Regions from separate parts of the Clostridium sp. CM038 genome, predicted to be linked through region 2. Evidence: riboswitches for the same ligand, from Rfam matches in the RefSeq annotation. Region 2 holds a riboswitch; each other region holds the start of a gene.
What was found. Region 2 has a riboswitch for S-adenosylmethionine ahead of metK (methionine adenosyltransferase). Riboswitches for the same ligand answer to the same signal wherever they lie in the genome.

Region 1: it holds a riboswitch for S-adenosylmethionine, as region 2 does, so the genes downstream of both, metA (homoserine O-acetyltransferase MetA) here and metK (methionine adenosyltransferase) in region 2, are expected to answer to the same signal.
Region 3: it holds a riboswitch for S-adenosylmethionine, as region 2 does, so the genes downstream of both, ACWJKS_RS01850 (O-acetylhomoserine aminocarboxypropyltransferase/cysteine synthase family protein) here and metK (methionine adenosyltransferase) in region 2, are expected to answer to the same signal.
Region 4: it holds a riboswitch for S-adenosylmethionine, as region 2 does, so the genes downstream of both, ACWJKS_RS16910 (methionine ABC transporter ATP-binding protein) here and metK (methionine adenosyltransferase) in region 2, are expected to answer to the same signal.

Annotation. Positions count from the first base shown of each region.
Region 1 is NZ_CM143651.1:595,080-598,248, reverse strand. It holds gene ACWJKS_RS02760 (MATE family efflux transporter) at 1-1,020, opposite strand, end outside; SAM riboswitch class I at 1,231-1,342, shown strand; gene metA (homoserine O-acetyltransferase MetA) at 1,455-2,372, shown strand; gene ACWJKS_RS02750 (polysaccharide deacetylase family protein) at 2,439-3,169, opposite strand, start outside.
Region 2 is NZ_CM143651.1:217,886-221,054, forward strand. It holds gene yyaC (spore protease YyaC) at 1-521, opposite strand, end outside; tRNA gene ACWJKS_RS00970 (tRNA-Thr) at 879-953, shown strand; tRNA gene ACWJKS_RS00975 (tRNA-Tyr) at 959-1,043, shown strand; tRNA gene ACWJKS_RS00980 (tRNA-Val) at 1,086-1,161, shown strand; tRNA gene ACWJKS_RS00985 (tRNA-Thr) at 1,194-1,268, shown strand; tRNA gene ACWJKS_RS00990 (tRNA-Tyr) at 1,274-1,358, shown strand; SAM riboswitch class I at 1,461-1,563, shown strand; gene metK (methionine adenosyltransferase) at 1,649-2,824, shown strand; gene recD2 (SF1B family DNA helicase RecD2) at 3,031-3,169, shown strand, end outside.
Region 3 is NZ_CM143651.1:416,105-419,273, reverse strand. It holds gene ACWJKS_RS01860 (PadR family transcriptional regulator) at 1-87, shown strand, start outside; gene ACWJKS_RS01855 (permease prefix domain 1-containing protein) at 89-1,057, shown strand; SAM riboswitch class I at 1,132-1,242, shown strand; SAM riboswitch class I at 1,376-1,487, shown strand; gene ACWJKS_RS01850 (O-acetylhomoserine aminocarboxypropyltransferase/cysteine synthase family protein) at 1,599-2,885, shown strand; gene ACWJKS_RS01845 (homoserine dehydrogenase) at 3,001-3,169, shown strand, end outside.
Region 4 is NZ_CM143651.1:3,692,406-3,695,574, forward strand. It holds gene ACWJKS_RS16905 (methionine ABC transporter permease) at 11-655, opposite strand; gene ACWJKS_RS16910 (methionine ABC transporter ATP-binding protein) at 645-1,652, opposite strand; SAM riboswitch class I at 1,770-1,873, opposite strand; SAM riboswitch class I at 1,967-2,085, opposite strand; gene ACWJKS_RS16915 (transglycosylase domain-containing protein) at 2,630-3,169, shown strand, end outside.

The sequences.
Region 1 (3,169 bases), 380 kb from region 2:
TATTCCTAATATTAATGAGCATCCCGTGCCTATATACAAACATTGTTTTGCTCTTTCCTTCTTTCCTGCCCCCATATTCTGAGCTGTCATTGATGCAATTGCTGAAGCAAATGCAATCGTTGGAAGCATTGTAAATACAATTATTTTTTCGACAACACCTACAGATGCAGAAGCAGTAAGTCCCATTACATTAATAACTGCTGTAATTATTATAAAAGAAATATTAATTAAACCATCCTGTAATGCTATTGGTAATCCTAGCTTAAATACCTTCTTTGCTTTTCCTGCTTCAATCCTAATATGACTACGATGAAACTCAAAGTTAAAACCTATCTTTTTTATATACAGCACCCCAATTATGAAGCTTATAGCTTGAGCAGCTATAGTAGCAATTGCAGCTCCTGGAGCCCCCATATGGAACCCACCCACTAATATTAAATCTACCATAATATTAGTTACGCAAGCTACCGCAATAAAGAATAATGGTGCTTTTGAATTGTCTAGCCCTCGCAGAATACCACTCAACGCATTGTACCCTATAATAAATGGAATACCACAAGAACAGATAAAAATATATTGTTTTGTGTATTCAAATGCCTCTGTTGGCGTATTCATTAAATTTGTAATAGTACCTGTCATTACCACCATAATTACAGTCAACACAGCTGCTATTATACCAAATGTACAAATGATAGTTCCAACTGACTCTGCAATATCTTTATATTTTTTTGCACCCAAATAGTTGCCAATTAAAATAGTACCTCCAGTTGTTAATCCAAGGATAACGCTTGTGATTGTCTGCATAATCTGGCTTCCTGTTGCCACAGCAGAAACTTGCGCCGAATTATCAAACTGTCCAACAACCAACAAATCAGCTGCACCATAGAGTGCTTGCAACAAGCTTGCTAATAGAAACGGAAATGCAAATTTTAAAAGCGTTGGGATAACCTTACCCTCTGTTAAAGTATTCTCTTGTTTCATAATAACCTTTCCTTCTGTTAAAATGTTCTGTTGTGTCATAATATGTGCCTCCTAAAATAAAAAAATGCTGGATAAGGCAGTTGGCTTTATCCAACCATCTTATCCAGCATATAATTATCTATATACCCTCCGATGAACAGTAGCAATCGTAACACATATGTTCAATATTGTCAAAAATAAAACAAAGACATTTTTACCTATTGACAATTGCTTTTACGAGTAATATACTAAGCAATAACAACTGAATACAACTTATCCAGAGCGGCAGAGGGACTGGCCCGATGATGCCCGACAACCAGCATTCTTAAGTGGAGTGCAATGGTGTCAATTCCATCAGATTATAAAATCTGAAAGATAAGGACGATAGCAAATTTTATAATACAATTTTATTGTTTATTAAAGTTAATCATGCTGCTTTCCTTATAGGAAAGCAGCTTTTTTTTATAAGATGCCTAATTACAAGGAGGATGCAAATGCCAATAAAAATACCTGACAATCTTCCAGCGTTTAAAACTTTAAATAAAGAGAACATTTTTACTATTACAGAAGACTGCGCATTTCACCAAGATATTCGGCCTTTAAAAATTGTGATTTTAAACCTTATGCCAACAAAAATCGATACTGAAACACAAATTTTAAGACTTCTTGGGAACTCTCCACTACAGATTGATATAGTTCTTCTTCACCCTGCAAGCCATGCATGTAAAAATATATCGCAGGAACATTTAATTAAATTTTATAACACTTTTGAAGAAATAAAGAATTCTAGATTTGATGGAATGATAATAACTGGAGCGCCAATTGAAAGTATTCCCTTTGAAGAAGTGGATTACTGGGAGGAGCTTAAAAAAATTATGGAATGGAGTGTTCACAATGTATACTCTACCTTGCATATTTGTTGGGGTGCTCAAGCAGGGCTTCATTATCATTACGGAGTGCAAAAACATAAACTTGATAGTAAAGTATTTGGAGTGTTTAAACATAAAATAACAAAGCAAAACGTTAAACTTTTGAGTGGATTTGATGATGAATTTTATGTTCCACATTCAAGACATACTGAAATAAGAAAAGTTGATATTGATAAAATAGATGAGCTTGAAATTTTATCAGAATCTGAGGAATCAGGCATTTACATTGTATCAGCAAAAAAGGGAAGACAAATTTTTATAACCGGGCATTCAGAGTATGATCCATTAACATTAAAAAATGAATATGACAGGGATATAGCAAACGGCTTAAATATAAATGTCCCCAAAAATTATTATCCAAAAGACGATCCATTAAAAATACCTATCGTAAAATGGAGAGGTCACTCAAGTTTGCTTTTTTTAAACTGGTTAAATTATTATGTTTATCAGGAGACACCTTACAATTTGGTGTACCTAGAATAATACATATAAAAGTTGGGCCCCTAGTAACTTAGGGACCCAACTCTAAATATTGAACTTTATTAAAATTTAATCTGTATTAGAAATACGTTTCTTAAATTCTTCCATGTCATGGAATGAACTTATATATACCCTATGTAAGGAAAGTATACCATCCTCTTTGGAAGACCATCTGCCGTCAGTACTAAAAGCCATTGTATACCCTGCTTCTCGTACAGCCTCAATTGAAGTTTTGCTGTATCCACCATAAGGGTAGGAAAAGAATTTTATTTGTTTATTTAATATTTTTTCCAAATCTTTTTTAGATTTAACTAAAGTTTCTAGTTGCTTATCCTTAGGCATCTCTTTTAAATTTTCATGCTTTACGGTATGACTCCCTATTTCCACTCCATATTTTTCCATTTCCACAAGCTGTTTCGAAGTCATATAGTTAGGACTTTTATCAATACTACCAGTAATAACAAAAATTGTTGCTTTAAAATTATACTTTTTCAAAACAGGGAACATATCCGTATAATTATCTTCATAACCATCATCAAAAGTAAGAACTATGGATTTTTCAGGTATTGGTATATCCTTAATAAGATATTCATATAAATTTGTAAGTGTAATAGTATAATAACCATTATCTTTTAAATATTTTAGTTGCTCCTCAAATCTTTTAACAGGAAGACGAATAGGATTATCTTTTTCGTAGTCAATTGAATGGTACATTAAAACTGGAACACTCTTTCCTGAAGCCTTCATAACAGCAGTCTTGTCAAAAGCGGGTATCGAAGAGGTTTGAGCGGGTTCAGCCG
Region 2 (3,169 bases):
AGGGAGTGCAAATAGTATGAATGCAAGAGGGATCTGCTTAAAACATTAGCAATATCCATTACCAAGCTCAATCTTATGTTTCTATTTGTAAATAATTCACTATCATCACTTGAATCTACTATACCTATTAATGAAAGAGTGCCTACCTTAGGAAGGGTTTTCCCTACACCTTTGCCAGGATGAATTGGATAATTTCTAGCTTGGAGTTCTCCAATATTTGAAATGTCTCCTAAACAAGCATCTACACCTATTATAGTACAATTTGGGTGCAATGCATTTATTTTAGATAATTTACTATCTATGTTTAAGGCATGAATTGGATTATCTATAGTGCCATATACAGGTAATGGAAAGGAACTATTTTTTAAAAGTGTACCAACTAAAGGACCTAGACAATCGCCTATACATCTATCGGTACCTATGCAAACAACTAAAGTATTTTTGTCAATATAGTCTTTTAGAAAATTAGAAAGTGTATAGTATGCTAAAGGATCTTTATAATGGGTTTTAGCTTTACTCAAGAAATATACCTCCTTGTATTGCGCTGGGGAAAAATTATTAGTTTCCTATGAATAATTTATATGAATAAATCCCGTGTATTATTATAATAAAGAATAAAAAAATGATTAATTAAAAAATGATATATAAGTATATTAACTATATGAAGGAAAACCAAATAAAAAATATAATAAATTATTTGTGCAAATAGTAAGTTGTATCAATGCTTAATATTAAGCAAATATGCGAATAGTATAGTTATGGAGAGAAGAAGTCGTTTATTAAAGGATAATAGACTTGAAATTAATTAATTAAAGTTGTATAATAATTCTTGTCGACACGGTAAAACGGTAAAACGGCAAAATGATAAAACATAATATGCTGGCATGGCTCAACGGTAGAGCAGCTGACTTGTAATCAGCAGGTTGTAGGTTCAATTCCTATTGCCAGCTCCATAAGTGGAGGAGTTCCCGAGTGGCCAAAGGGGGCAGACTGTAAATCTGTTACGTAATGTTTCGATGGTTCGAATCCGTCCTCCTCCACCATTTATAATGGTTTACAATAAATTATGGCTTACAATAAATTATGGGAGCATAGCTCAGCTGGGAGAGCATCTGCCTTACAAGCAGAGGGTCACAGGTTCGAACCCTGTTGTTCCCACCATAATAATCTTTTTAAAATAGAATAAAATGCATGCTGGCATGGCTCAACGGTAGAGCAGCTGACTTGTAATCAGCAGGTTGTAGGTTCAATTCCTATTGCCAGCTCCACATATGGAGGAGTTCCCGAGTGGCCAAAGGGGGCAGACTGTAAATCTGTTACGTAATGTTTCGATGGTTCGAATCCGTCCTCCTCCACCAAAAGACATCTATAGATGTCTTTTTTTATTTTTTACAGGGTTTAGATTCTGTTGACACCATAGAATGCATATGGTATTATAATTAAAACTTAATAATTGATAACTCTTATCAAGAGAGGTGGAGGGAAAAAGGCCCTATGAAACCCGGCAACCGGTGCAATGCACCATGGTGCCAATTCCTGCAGTTATAATCTGCAAGATAAGGGAGATGATTAAATCACCTCTTCTTATATTTGGAAGAGGTTTTATTTTTTTATAGGGAAATTTTAGAGAATAGAAGGGAGAATTATAATGAAAAGATTATTTACATCAGAATCCGTTACAGAAGGACATCCAGACAAAATTTGTGACCAAATTTCAGATGCTGTACTTGATGCTATTTTAGAGCAAGATCCTTATGCTAGGGTTGCTTGTGAAACAGCGGTTACTACAGGAATGGTTTTAGTTATGGGAGAGATAACAACTAGTTGTTATGTAGATGTTCCTAAGGTTGTTAGGAATACCATTGAAGGCATAGGATATACTAGAGCAAAATACGGGTTTGATGCTAGCACATGCGCTGTACTTACGTCTATTAATGAACAATCAACAGATATAGCTATGGGAGTAGATGAGGCATTAGAATCTAAAGCAGGCGAGATTGATAAGGTTGACGCAATAGGTGCTGGTGATCAAGGCATGATGTTTGGATTTGCAACTAATGAGACACCAGAATACATGCCACTACCAATTGCTATGGCTCACAGATTAGCAAGAAAGTTAAGCGAAGTAAGAAAAAATGGCACATTAGATTACTTAAGACCGGACGGAAAGACTCAAGTTACTGTAGAGTATGAAGATAATAAGCCAGTAAGAATAGATACTATTGTTATTTCAACTCAACATGCGGAAGAAGCAACTCATGATCAAATTGAAAATGATTTAAAAGAGCATGTAATAAAACCTGTAGTTCCAAGTGGATTATTAGATGAAAATACTAAATATTATATAAATCCTACAGGCAGATTTGTAATTGGAGGACCGCAAGGAGACTCTGGTTTAACAGGAAGAAAAATAATAGTAGATACTTATGGTGGATATGGAAGACATGGAGGTGGAGCATTCTCAGGAAAGGATGCAACAAAAGTTGATAGATCCGCTGCATATGCTGCAAGATGGGTTGCTAAAAATTTAGTTGCTGCAGGAGTTTCAGATAAATTGGAAATTCAGTTAGCTTATGCTATAGGTGTAGCTAAACCGGTATCTATAGAGGTCGAAACTTTCGGAACAGGAAAAATTGACGATGATAAAATAGTTCAAATAGTTGAAAAAGTATTTGATTTAAGGCCAGCTGTAATTATAAGAGAATTAGAACTAAGAAGACCTGTTTATAAACAAGTAGCTGCCTATGGACATTTTGGAAGAATTGATTTAGATCTTTCATGGGAAAAACTAAACAAGGTTGATGAAATAAAAAAGTACGTATAATATAAAAAAAGGGATAACAATTATTAATTGTTATCCCTTTTTAGTGCATGTGATTATTAAGTAGTATTTTGATAAAACCTAAGATAGGGGTATACTGAACATAAGAGATGTAAAATACATATGATATAATAACATTAATAATAATATTATTGCTAATAATATTATTATTAATGTTATTATATGAATTTATAAATAGGAGAGATTTTATGCCGGAAATACAAGGGATAATCGAAGATGTAGTATTTCATAATGAAGAAAATGGATATATAATTGCTCATTTGAATGATAATAAAAAGCAGATAACTGTGGTAGGCATTGTGCCATATATAAGTGAAGGGCAGAACC
Region 3 (3,169 bases), 200 kb from region 2:
GTAGGTTTAACCTACTATAAAGAAAAATGTGAAGAATGGAGCTTAACAAAAGAAGTTATTAATAAATTTATTAAGGAGAGGGATTAAAATGGAAACTATAAAAAATTATTTAGATAATATGTTTAAAGTCCTACCAAGAACAAATCAGACGGTCAAATTAAAAAACGATTTATTATGGAATATGGAAGAAAAATATAACGAGAATAAGAATGATGGAAAATCAGAAAATGAGGCCATTGGTATTGTAATTTCAGAATTTGGCAATATTGACGAATTAATTGATGAACTCGGCATCGAACATATGAAAGATGATGTTATACTTAAAACCATTACACAGGAAGATGCAGATAATTTTATGGCTGAAAAAAAGAGATCTGGCTTATTGTTGGGTATTGGTGTTTCTTTATGTATTGTAGCAACGGCTATATTAATATTAATTACCACTCTCGTAGATAATGGCATTCTCGGTAAAGGTATTTCAAAAAATTTCAGCGATATGTTTGGTATTATTCCACTATTTATTCTACTTGTACCTGCTATAGCTTTATTCATTTATTCCGGTATAAAGCTAGAAAAATACAAGTATCTACAAAGCGGTTTTGATTTGCCTCCTCATGTAAAAGTAATTGTAAATCAAAAAAATAATGCTTTTGCATCAACCCATATGATATCTGTAATAACAGGTGTGTGCATATGTGTCATATCACCAGTTGCACTTTTTGTATCATCTGCTTTTGGCGACAATGCATCTAGCTACGGAGTAGTTGTTTTACTTGTGATGATTGCTATTGCCGTTTTCCTCTTTATATATTTTGGAAATATTAAGCAGAGTTTTAGTATTCTTTTACAGATTGGTGACTTTTCAAAAGAAAAAACTGAAGATAATAAACTTATTGGTGCAGTTGCTGCTATCGTATGGCCATTAGCAATCTGTATCTTCCTTGTCAGTGGATTAGTTTTTAATCTATGGCACATTAATTGGATTATATTCCCTATCGTTGGCATTTTATTTGGTATGTTCAGTGCAGCATATAGTATTATAAAAGGGCATAATTAAAATAATTTTATCTTTTAAAAAAGTATTGACAATTGTTTTTATGAGTAATATACTAAATACTAATAACTGAATACAACTTATCCAGAGTGGCAGAGGAACTGGTCCGATGAAGCCCGACAACCAGCATTCTTATTCGAATGTAGTGGTGTCAATTCCTGCAGATTGTAAAATCTGAAAGATAAGGATGTTAGCAAATTTTATGATACAATTTTATTGTTTATTAAAGTTAACTATTGCTACTTTCCTTATAGGAAAGTAGCTTTTTTTCTTCCCCAAAAATCTAAATAAATAATGTACTAAATACTAACAACTAAATATAACTTATCCAGAGCGGCAGAGGGACTGGCCCGATGATGCCCGACAACCAGCATTTTTAAAAGAAGTGCAATGGTGTCAATTCCATCAGATTGTAAAATCTGAAAGATAAGGACGATAGCAAATTTTATGATACAATTTTATTGTTTAATAAAATTAATCATGCTGCTTTCCTTATAGGAGAGCAGCTTTTTTTTGAAAAATAATTATAAAAGGAGAAATTAATATGAGTGAGCGAAAATTAAGTTTTGAAACATTACAGGTACATGCAGGGCAGGTTCCAGATCCTACTACAGGATCAAGAGCAGTTCCAATTTATCAAACATCATCTTATGTTTTTAAAAATGCAGATCATGCAGCAAATTTATTTCAATTAAAAGAAGAAGGAAATATATATTCAAGAATAATGAACCCAACTACAGACGTTTTTGAAAAAAGAGTAGCCGCTCTTGAAGGCGGAGTAGCAGGACTTGCTACAGCTTCAGGAATAGCTGCAACATTCTATGCAATACTTAATGTAGCAAATTCAGGTGATGAAATAGTAGCTGCAAGCACTCTATATGGTGGTACTTATGAACTATTTAATGTTACTCTTAGAAAACTTGGAATTAACGTAACATTTGTTGATCCAGATGATCCTGAAAATTTTAGAAAAGCTATCTCGAATAAAACAAAAGCACTTTATGCTGAAACAATGGGAAACCCAAAAATAAACGTTCTAGATATAGAGGCAGTAGCGAATATTGCTCATGAAAATAAAATACCCCTTATTATTGACAATACCTTTGCAACTCCATTCCTTTGTCGTCCAATTGAGTATGGTGCAGATGTAATTATTCATTCAGCAACAAAGTTCATTGGAGGACATGGAACTACTATTGGTGGAATTATAGTTGATGCTGGTAAATTTGATTGGGCAGCAAGCGGTAAATTCCCTGATTTTACAACTCCGGATAAAAGTTATAATGGAATAGTATATGCTAATTTAGGTGCTCCAGCATTTGCTTTGAAAGCTAGAGTTCAACTTTTAAGAAACACCGGTGCTACGCTTAGCCCTCAAAGTGCATTTTTATTTCTTCAAGGTTTGGAGTCATTATCATTAAGAGTTGAGAGACATGTAGCAAACGCTAGGCAAGTTGTTAAATTTTTGAGTAAGCATCCAAATGTTTCATGGGTAAATTATCCTGAACTTGAAGGGAGCAAATATAAAGAATTAGCTAAAAAATACCTACCAAAGGGCGCAGGATCAATATTCACTTTTGGAATAAAAGGTGGCCTTGAATCTGGAAAGAAATTTATTAATAGTGTAGAATTATTTTCGCTGCTTGCAAATGTTGCAGATGCAAAATCTCTAGTAATTCACCCCTCAAGCACAACTCATGCAGAGCTTAACGCAGAGGAGCAAAAATCTGCTGGAGTTACTTCAGATTTGATAAGACTTTCAATTGGTGTTGAGGGTATCGATGACATTATATACGATTTGACGCAAGCTCTAGAAAAATCTATTCAATAAAAAGTTAATAATTCTTTGGCAGTTGGTTTCAAAATAAGGTCTTGTTCCTAACTATATTCCTCCATCACCTTAGATGACGGAGGAATAACTTTAAAGTTTAGAAAGGAAAACTAATATGAAAAAGGTAAAAATAGCGATTTTAGGTTTTGGAAATGTTGGGACAGGTGTATGGAAAATACTTCAGGAAAATAAAAAAGAAATAATGAAACGTTCAAATTATGAAATAGAAGTTGCTAAAATACTTGTAAAAGATATAAATAAAAAAAGAGATGTCAAAGCACCTA
Region 4 (3,169 bases), 660 kb from region 2:
AATTCAAAACTTATTTAATCATTTTTCTGTACAATATATTTCCTAAGGCTTGAATTACTTGCACAACTGCAATTAATATAATTACAGTGTATATCATGATATCTGACTTAAATCTATAGTAACCATATTTTACGGCTACATCTCCAAGTCCCCCTCCACCAATTGTCCCAGCCATAGCTGAGTAACCTATAATGTTTATTATTGTTAACGTAACTCCAAGAACTATAGACGGCATTGCCTCTTTTAACATAACCTTAAATATAATTTGATAGGTTTTTGCACCAAATGACTTAGCTGCTTCAACAATTCCATAATCCACTTCTAAAAGTGCAGATTCTATTATTCTTGCAGCAAAAGGTGCTGCACCAAGCGTTAGAGGAACTATAGCTGCATTAGTACCTATTGTTGTTCCAACTATAAGCTTAGTTAAAGGGAATATAGATATCATTAGTATAATAAACGGAAAAGACCTAAGTACATTTATTACTAAATTTAAGATTTTATAGATTAAAGTGTTTGGCCTTAGGCCAATAGGTCCAGTTATAATTAATCCTACTGCTGAAATAAACCCTAAAATAACTGTAAAAATCGTGGATAATGTTACCATATATATAGTTTCTTTTAGTGCAGGTAATAAAATATCTTTAAATAGCATTTATACTCTCTCCCTTGTGCTTCTCAAGCTGCACAGAATAATTAATGAGCTCCCACTCTATAGATTTTTCATCTAAATAATTTAATATCTTCTTCTTATTCTCTTTACTTGCATTTATTATGAGACTTCCCATTACGTTATCCCTAAATTTTTCAAGCCTGCCCCATACTATTGAAAAATCAATATTTAACTCCCTGGCAATTGATGTTATAAGGCAACTCTGGGTAATTTCCTTTGTAAAAAATATTTTAATGTTATATCCCGTGCTAGGCAGTAATTCTTCCTCTCCCATAAGTGTTTGCATTTCCTTTGTTGGCCTAATAAATAGTTCATCGGTAATGCCATGGCTTTTAATTTCCCCTCCTTCTAAAAGAATAAATTTATTACAAATTTCTTTTACCACTTCCATCTGATGGGTAACTACAATAATTGTTATATTAAATTTGTTATTGATAGCCCTTAAAAGCTCTAATATAGATTTTGTAGTTTTAGGATCTAGTGCAGAGGTAGCTTCATCACAAAGTAATATTTTCGGATTAAGTGAAAGCGCTCTTGCAATTCCAACTCTTTGCTTCTGCCCTCCGCTAAGTTGTTTTACATTGGTGTTTGCTTTATCCTTAAGTCCTACTAACTCTATTAAGCTATCTACTCTTTTTTTAATAAAATTTTTATCGTTTCCCCATATTTCTAGTGGAAATGCTATGTTTTCAAAAACATTTTTACTGTTAATAAGATTAAAACTTTGAAATATTATGCCTACATTTTTCCTAAACTCGCGAAGTTCTTTCAAACTTAGCTGTTTCACCCCTTTTTCCATTATATTAATGGTACCTGTATCATAGGTTTCAAGCCCATTAAAGCATCTAAGTAAAGTGGATTTACCAGCTCCACTGTGACCAATAACACCATAAATATCACCTTCCTCCACTGTAAATGAAACATCATTTAACACTTTAACCCCTGAAAAACTTTTACTTACACCTCGAACTTTAATCATGATATCCCTTCTCCTTTTCATTTCTTATAATTCATCTTTACCTTTTGATCCTTTCTTTAAACATCACTCTAAAAAAATAGAGCCCAAGAATAAACTTGGGCACTACTTCCAAACTTATTCTTATCTTGCAGCAATGCTGCAGGAATTAACACCATGTATCATAATATGATACTGGTTGTCGGGGTTCATAGGGCCAGTCCCTCCACCTCTCTTGATAAGACACTATTAAATTTTATTTACATCTATTCAAAAAAACAAAAACCTCTTTCATCATTATATAATGATGAAAGAGGTATAAAATTACAAAGACACCTCTCTCATCTTCCGCTAATTTACAATGAAATTAACGCAGGATTTAGCACCTATTCAGACAATACGTCTGATGGTTGCCGAGATGTCATCGGGCCAGTCCCTCTATCTCTCTTGATGAGAATTAACTTATTTATTAAATTAGATTTATAATATCACTATATGAATGCTATGTAAAGAAGTTTTTATATACACCTTCTCCAAACATCATACAACTGTCTAATGATGTTTCATCATAATATATATTTTGTTCATACTTTATATATAACATAAATATTCATGTTACATTATTTATGTTATAATATATTGTAATAATTATATTGTTCTAGGAGGATACATTGTATGGCTAATGTTTGAAATGCCAATAAGAAATAATTAACATCAATAGAAATCACATCATATAACTTGGTGTTATTGACAAAATTGTAAAATAATTGTATTATACACACATAAACTAAGCACTTTTTTAATAGTATAAGAGAGACCCATAAGGTCTCTTTTATGTGACCTAGTATTAGAATTCAGTAATAACAATTGAATATAGGACTAAAAACAGGAAAATACTTATGGCGACCAAGTAAGCCCCCCCCTTTACGTATGTATGAAGCGTGGTCATCCAGGGCTAACCCTGGACATTTTTTGTATAATAAAAAAAGGAGGAGATATTAATGGATGATAATCAAAATGTAGAACCCATAAAAATAGCACCGGTTAAAAAGAAACTTTGGAAAAAAATCGTTAAAGGTTTATTGATATTTTCTGCAATAATTTTCGTATCGGCTACGATAACTTTAGGATATGGTTATATTAAATATGGTCCTAAAATAGAGGCAACTATAAAAGATGCTAACAATATAGCACAAACCATAAACGAAACCTCCTTTAATACCCGAAAACCAACACAATTTTTTGATACTAATGGTAAACTATTAAAAGAATTTAAGACCAATACATATTATTACACAAAAGAAGCAGACTTAAATCCCTATGTAGGTAAAGCTGTCACTTCAATAGAAGACCAAAGATTTTATAAACATGGTGGTATAGATTATAAAGGTATAAGGAGAGCTGTCTGGGTATATATAAAATCCAAGGGAGCTATCGTACAAGGTGGTTCAACAATAACGCAACAACTTGCAAGAAATGTATTCCTTACATTTGACGTAACCTTGTCGAGAAAATTGGAAGAGTCTGTTATAGCAAATAAA